Regions from separate parts of the Streptomyces sp. SYSU D01066-1 genome, predicted to be linked through region 2. Evidence: riboswitches for the same ligand, from Rfam matches in the RefSeq annotation. Region 2 holds a riboswitch; the other holds the start of a gene.
What was found. Region 2 has a riboswitch for glycine ahead of gcvP (aminomethyl-transferring glycine dehydrogenase). Riboswitches for the same ligand answer to the same signal wherever they lie in the genome.

Region 1 (3,180 bases), on a different contig from region 2:
CGACGGGTCGTCGACGACGTTCTCGTTGACCTCGGTGACCTCGCCGGAGACGGGGGAGTACAGGTCGGAGACCGACTTGGTCGACTCCAGCTCGCCGCAGGTCTCGCCCGCGGTCACGGTGGCACCGGTCTCGGGGAGCTGGACGAAGACGACGTCACCGAGGGCGCCTGCCGCGTGCTCCGTGATGCCGACCGTCGCGACGCCGTCCTCGGTGGCCGACAGCCACTCGTGCTCCTTGCTGTAGCGCAGCTGCTGGGGGTTGTTGCTCATGGTCTGAATTCTCCCGTGAGAGGTGGTGTGACGGTGAACGGAGGGGGTGACGGAAGGCGGGCGCGCTCGCTTGTCGTGCCGCTCGCCCGCTTCTGGCGCGGTCGCTTACTTCCGGCGCCTGTAGAACGGCAGCGCCACGACCTGGTACGGCTCGTGGCCGCCGCGGATGTCGACGCCGACCCCGGGCGTGCCCGGCGCCGCGTACGCCGCGTCGACGTACGCCATCGCGATCGGCTTGCCCAGCGTGGGGGAGGGGGCGCCGGAGGTGACCTCGCCGACCACCCGGCCGCCGGCGACCACCGGGTACCCGGCGCGCGGCACCCGGCGGCCCTCGGCGACCAGGCCGACCAGGACGCGCGGGGGCTCGTCCTGGGCCCGGGACGCCGCCTCGGCCAGCGCCGCGCGGCCCACGAAGTCGCCCTCCTTGTCGAACTTCACCACCCGGCCGAGCCCGGCGTCGAAGGGCGTCAGCGCGGTGGTCAGCTCGTGCCCGTACAGCGGCATGCCCGCCTCCAGGCGGAGCGTGTCCCGGCAGGACAGGCCGCACGGCACCGGACCGGCCGGCGCGCCCGCCTCGGTCAGCGCCCGCCACACCTTCTCCGCGCCGTCCGGGGCGACGAACAGCTCGAAGCCGTCCTCGCCGGTGTAGCCGGTGCGCGCGATCAGCGCGGGCACGCCGGCGACGGTCCCGGGCAGCCCGGCGTAGTACTTCAGCCCGTCCAGGTCGGCGTCGGTCAGCGCGGCGAGGACGCCCGCCGACCGCGGTCCCTGTACGGCGAGCAGCGCGTAGGCGTCGCGGTCGTCGCGCACCTCGGCGTCGAAGCCGGCCGCCCGCTCGGTGAGCGCGTCCAGCACCACCTGGGCGTTGGCGGCGTTGGCGACGACCAGGTACGTGTCGCCGGCCGTCCGGTAGACGATCAGGTCGTCCAGGATGCCGCCGTCCGCCCGGCAGATCATGGTGTAGCGGGCGCGGCCCGGCCGCACGGTGGAGATGCCGCCGACCAGCGCGAAGTCCAGCAGCGCGGCGGCCTGGGGGCCGGTGACCGTGATCTCGCCCATGTGCGAGAGGTCGAACAGCCCGGCCCGGGTGCGTACGGCGGTGTGCTCGTCGCGTTCGGAGCCGTAGCGCAGCGGCATCTCCCAGCCGGCGAAGTCGGTCATGGTCGCGCCGAGCGCGCGGTGTACCGCGTCCAGCGCGGTACGGCGGAGTGGGGTACTGCTCATCGGTCGTCTCCCAGGACAGGACGGCACGGGCGAGGAAGGCCCTCCCCATCTGTCATCGGTACCTGAGAGGTTCGCCGTGACCGCGCGTACGCCCGGACGTACCGGTCGTGGTCAGGACTTGCACCGTGGGTGGGGCCGCCGGGGCGGCCCGCTTTTCAGATGTGCCTCGCCCGCGCGGTGACGGGGCCTGAGAGATTCAAGGGAGGAACTTGCTCCTTCGGCGCCCCGGCGACGGCCGGGGACTCTCCCGCGCGGATTCAAACGGCCGGTATGCAGTTGGCGCGGCCACAGTAGCACCGCCCCCCGGCTCCGCCTTTGTGACCGGCTTGTGGCGTGGAGCGCACGAAATCGCGAGACCACGGGATTACCTTCTCTTTACACTCGACGGGGATGGGAACTCGTGAACCGCCCCAGGGGAGGACGATCACGGTGAACAGGACCACGGCATACGCCACGACCTCGGGACTCGCGCTGCCCGAGCAGCACACGGCCCCGGCCCGGGGGGCGTGCGCTGCAGGGCCCGCACCCGTCGTCCGCGATCTGCGGGACCGGGCCGGCCGCAGCCCGCACGCCCTGCTCTTCGGCCCGAAGGACCTCGTCGCGGTCACCGGACTGCCCGGCAGCGGCAAGTCCACGCTGATGGAGCGGACCGTGCGCGGGATCCGCGTCGACTCGCAGGACACCCGCGACCGCTGGGACCGGCGCATGCCGCGTTTCCTGCCGTACGCGGTCTACCGCCCCCTCGTGCGGATCGCCCACTACGCCGGGCTGCGCCGCGCCCTGCGCTCCGGCGAGGGAGTCGTCGTGCACGACTGCGGCACCCAGACCTGGGTGCGCCGCTGGCTGGCCCGCGAGGCCCGGCGGCGCGGCGGCACCCTGCACCTGCTGCTGCTCGACGTCGACGCCGAGCAGGCGCTGCGGGGCCAGCGCGAGCGCGGCCGGGGCGTGTCCCGGTACGCCTTCCTGCGCCACCGCGCGGCCACCCACCGGCTGCTGCGCGCGGCCCAGCGGGGCGAGCTGCCGCCCGGCTGCGGCGCCGCCGTCCTGCTCGACCGCGCGGCGGCCGACACCCTGCGCCGGATCGGCTTCACCGGCTGACCGGTAGCCTTCTCAGCCACACCAGCGGTTCCCCACAGGCGGTAGGCAAGCAGATGGACTTCCCGGCGCAGGCGCACCCTCACCCGCACGGCGGATGGCCCGGCAACGAACTGGAGGAGGTGCTCTCCGCCGCCCTCGGCGTGCCGGGCGCCGGCGGCCGGATAGTCGAGGTCCTCGGCCGCAGCTTCGTCTGGGTCCCGCTGCCCAACGGCGGCGGCCCGCACAGCGGCCCCCTGGACCTGCCCACGCTGGAGATCCAGGGCCAGGCGTACGTCCCGGTGTTCAGCTCCGAGGAGCAGTTCCGCCAGGTCGTCGGCGCGCACATGGCGTACACCGTCGCCCCCGCCGTGGAGTTCGCCCGCGGACTGCCCCCGCAGGTCGGCATCGCCGTCAACCCGGACGGGGTCGTCGGCATCCCGCTGCCGCCGCCCGCCGTGGCCGAGCTGTGCCGCGCCGGACGCGGCCCGCTGGACGGCCCCGCCGGCGGCGGCCGGGTCCGCCTGTTCGAGCCCGACTGGCAGGACGACCCGGTGGACTTCCTGGCCGCGGCCTCCGCCGAGTTCGCCGCGACCGGCGTGGTCCGCACCG
Region 2 (3,180 bases):
GGCACGACGTACGGCACGCCGTGTACGGGCACGGGTGGGTGCAGGGCAGCGGACTGGGCCGGGTCACGGTGCGGTTCGAGACGCCGCTGTCGGCCCGGCCGGGGCGGGTGCGGACCTTCCGGACCGACGACCCGGAGCTGGAGCCGGCGGATCCACTGCCGCTGGTGGGGCGAAGACCCGGTGACACCGCCGGGACGGTGCGGCCCGCGGGCGGCAGGGCGGGGTGAGCGTCGGTACGGAGGTGCGACGGGGTGACGCGGCGGGGGACGGGTCGCACGTGGCGCGGGGGACGGCACGTGGCGGGAGCGGGCCGCGCGGCGGGTATCTGGGGCGGCCTGGCGGGTGTCCGGGGCGGCGGCCTGCCGGCCGCTGGGGTGTTCCGGGGTGACCTGTCCGGCCGGGCGGTGCCGGGGGCAGCTGTCCGGCCGGGGCGGTGCCGGGGGCGGCGGGAGGGGCGTCGTGGTTGTCGCGCGTGCGTGGTTCCGGTGCGGTGGTGACTGGGGGCCCGGGACACGGTGCCGGTGCCGGGCCGGGTCCGGTGGGTGTCCGCGGCGGCCGTCGGCCGGGGAGGTGTCCGGGGGCGGCGGGGTGGCCGTCGGGTGCCGTCGGTGCTCGTGGGCGTGGGACGGGACGCCCCCGGCCGGCGCGGCACCCACGCGTACGCCTCAGGTCATCTCCTCCTGGCCCGCCAGCTCGCCGAAGTCGTGGCCGGGCGACGGGGGCGGGGCGGTGATGTCGAGGCCGTAGTGGTGGTAGAGCTGCAGTTCCTGTTCCGGGGAGAGGTGGCGGCCGACGCCGAAGTCGGGGGCCTCCTTGATCAGCGCGCGGTCGAAGGGCACCCGGAGGGTGCCGTCGACCAGTTCGCTGGGTTCCAGGGGGACGAAGGCGTCCCGGCCGAACAGGCCGGTGCGGACGGCCGCCCATTCGGGTACGCCGGTGGCGTCATCGAGGTAGACCTCGTCGACGGTGCCGATCCTCGTGCCGTTGCGGTCGAACGCCTTGCGGCCGATCAGGTCACGCGGGTCGATGTCGGTGCGCACGGGCCCTCCAGGTGGTCGCCAACCATCCGGTACATCATCCGTAAGCACTACAAAAGAGCACATTCGCACGGGCGGCCACTCGAAAGACCGTGCGTGGGCCTCGCTGGTAGGCTGGCGAACGGCTGCTGACCCCGTGCGGGAGAGTCCTCCGGTTGCGCCGGGGGCGCCGAAGGAGCAAACCCTCCCCGGAATCTCTCAGGCCCACGTACCGCACGGACGAGGTCACTCTGGAAAGCAGGGCGGGTGTCGACGGCTTCCGCTCTCACCGACGGTGAAAGCCGGGACGGCCCGACAGGATCCCGGTGAAGCTCTCAGGTCGAGATGACAGAGGGGGAGGCCGTCGGGGCACCCGCGCCGTGGTGTCCCTCGCAGGTCGCGTCAGACCAGGAGGCCTCCACACGATGACAGCCCACCGTACTCCGCTCTTTGAGCTCGAACAGGGAACGCCGTTCGAGCGGCGTCACATCGGCCCCGACCACGAGGCCCGGGCCAAGATGCTCGCCCAGGTCGGGTACGGCTCGCTCGACGAGCTGACGGCCGCCGCCGTGCCGGACGTGATCAAGAGCACCGGAGCGCTGGACCTGCCCCGGGCGCGCACCGAGGCCGAGGTGCTCGCCGAACTGCGCTCGCTGGCCGACCGCAACCAGGTCCTCGACTCGATGATCGGGCTCGGGTACCACGGCACGTTCACGCCGCCCGTGATCCTGCGCAACGTCATGGAGAATCCGGCCTGGTACACCGCGTACACGCCGTACCAGCCGGAGATCTCGCAGGGGCGCCTGGAGGCGCTGCTCAACTTCCAGACGATGGTGGCCGAGCTGACCGGGCTGCCGACCTCCGGGGCCTCGCTGCTCGACGAGGGCACGGCCGCCGCCGAGGCGATGGCGCTGTCGCGGCGGATGGGGAAGAACAAGAAGGGGCTGTTCCTGGTCGACGCGGACGCGCTGCCGCAGACCGTCGCCGTGATCCGGACGCGGGCCGAACCGACCGGTGTCGAGGTCGTCGTCGCCGACCTCACCGACGGCATCCCGGCCGAGGTCGCGGAGCGGGAGATCAACGGCGTACTGATCCAGTACCCGGGCGCCTCCGGGGCCGTACGCGACATCAAGCCGGTGATCGACCGGGCGCACGAACTGGGCGCGCTGGTCACCGTCGCCGCCGACCTGCTCGCGCTGACGCTGCTGAAGTCGCCCGGTGAGCTGGGCGCCGACATCGCGGTGGGCATGACGCAGCGGTTCGGGGTGCCGATGGGCTTCGGCGGGCCGCACGCCGGCTACATGGCCGTACGGGAGAAGATGGCCCGCAGCCTGCCCGGACGACTGGTGGGCGTCTCCGTGGACGCCGACGGGAACCGGGCCTACCGGCTGGCCCTGCAGACCCGCGAGCAGCACATCCGCCGGGAGAAGGCCACCAGCAACATCTGCACTGCGCAGGTGCTGCTCGCCGTGATGGCCGGGATGTACGCCGTGTACCACGGTCCCGAGGGGCTGCGGGCCATCGCCCGGCGCACCCACCGCTACGCCGCCGTCCTCGCCGCGGGGCTCGCGGCGAGCGGTGTCGAGATCGTCCACGGCGACTACTTCGACACGGTCACGGCGCGGGTGCCCGGCCGGGCCGCCGAGATCGTCGCGGCGGCCCGGCGGAACGGCGTCAACCTGCGGCTCGTCGACGCCGACCACGTCTCGATGGCCTGCGACGAGACGACCACGCGGGCGCGGATCGGCGGGGTGTGGAACGCGTTCGGGGCCGAGGGGGACATCGAGGCGCTGGACGCGGCGACCGGGGACGCGCTGCCCGAGGGGCTGCTGCGCACCGACGAGTTCCTGGCCCACCCCGTCTTCCACCAGTACCGGTCCGAGACCGCGATGCTGCGCTACCTGCGCCGGCTGGCCGACCGGGACTACGCGCTGGACCGCGGCATGATCCCGCTGGGTTCCTGCACCATGAAGCTCAACGCGACCACCGAGATGGAGCCGGTGACCTGGCCCGAGTTCGGACAGCTGCACCCCTTCGCCCCCGCCGAGCAGGCGCAGGGCTACCTCACGCTCATCCGCGAGCTGGAGGAGCGGCTGGCCGAGGTCACCGGGTACGACAGGGTCTCGCTCCAGCCCAACGCCGGGTCGCAGGGCGAGCTGGCCGG

Region 1: another riboswitch for glycine. It lies ahead of gcvT (glycine cleavage system aminomethyltransferase GcvT); the one in region 2 lies ahead of gcvP (aminomethyl-transferring glycine dehydrogenase).

The regions. Positions count from the first base shown of each region.
Region 1 is NZ_JBUDHV010000006.1:228,943-232,122, reverse strand. Features, by position in the region: gene gcvH (glycine cleavage system protein GcvH) at 1-270, opposite strand, end outside; gene gcvT (glycine cleavage system aminomethyltransferase GcvT) at 376-1,494, opposite strand; glycine riboswitch at 1,534-1,659, opposite strand; glycine riboswitch at 1,660-1,754, opposite strand; gene ACY1JF_RS08960 (AAA family ATPase) at 1,924-2,592, shown strand; gene ACY1JF_RS08955 (enhanced serine sensitivity protein SseB) at 2,646-3,180, shown strand, end outside.
Region 2 is NZ_JBUDHV010000048.1:45,789-48,968, reverse strand. Features, by position in the region: gene ACY1JF_RS29610 (DNA polymerase IV) at 1-227, shown strand, start outside; gene ACY1JF_RS29605 (PRC-barrel domain-containing protein) at 666-1,040, opposite strand; glycine riboswitch at 1,167-1,261, shown strand; gene gcvP (aminomethyl-transferring glycine dehydrogenase) at 1,442-3,180, shown strand, end outside.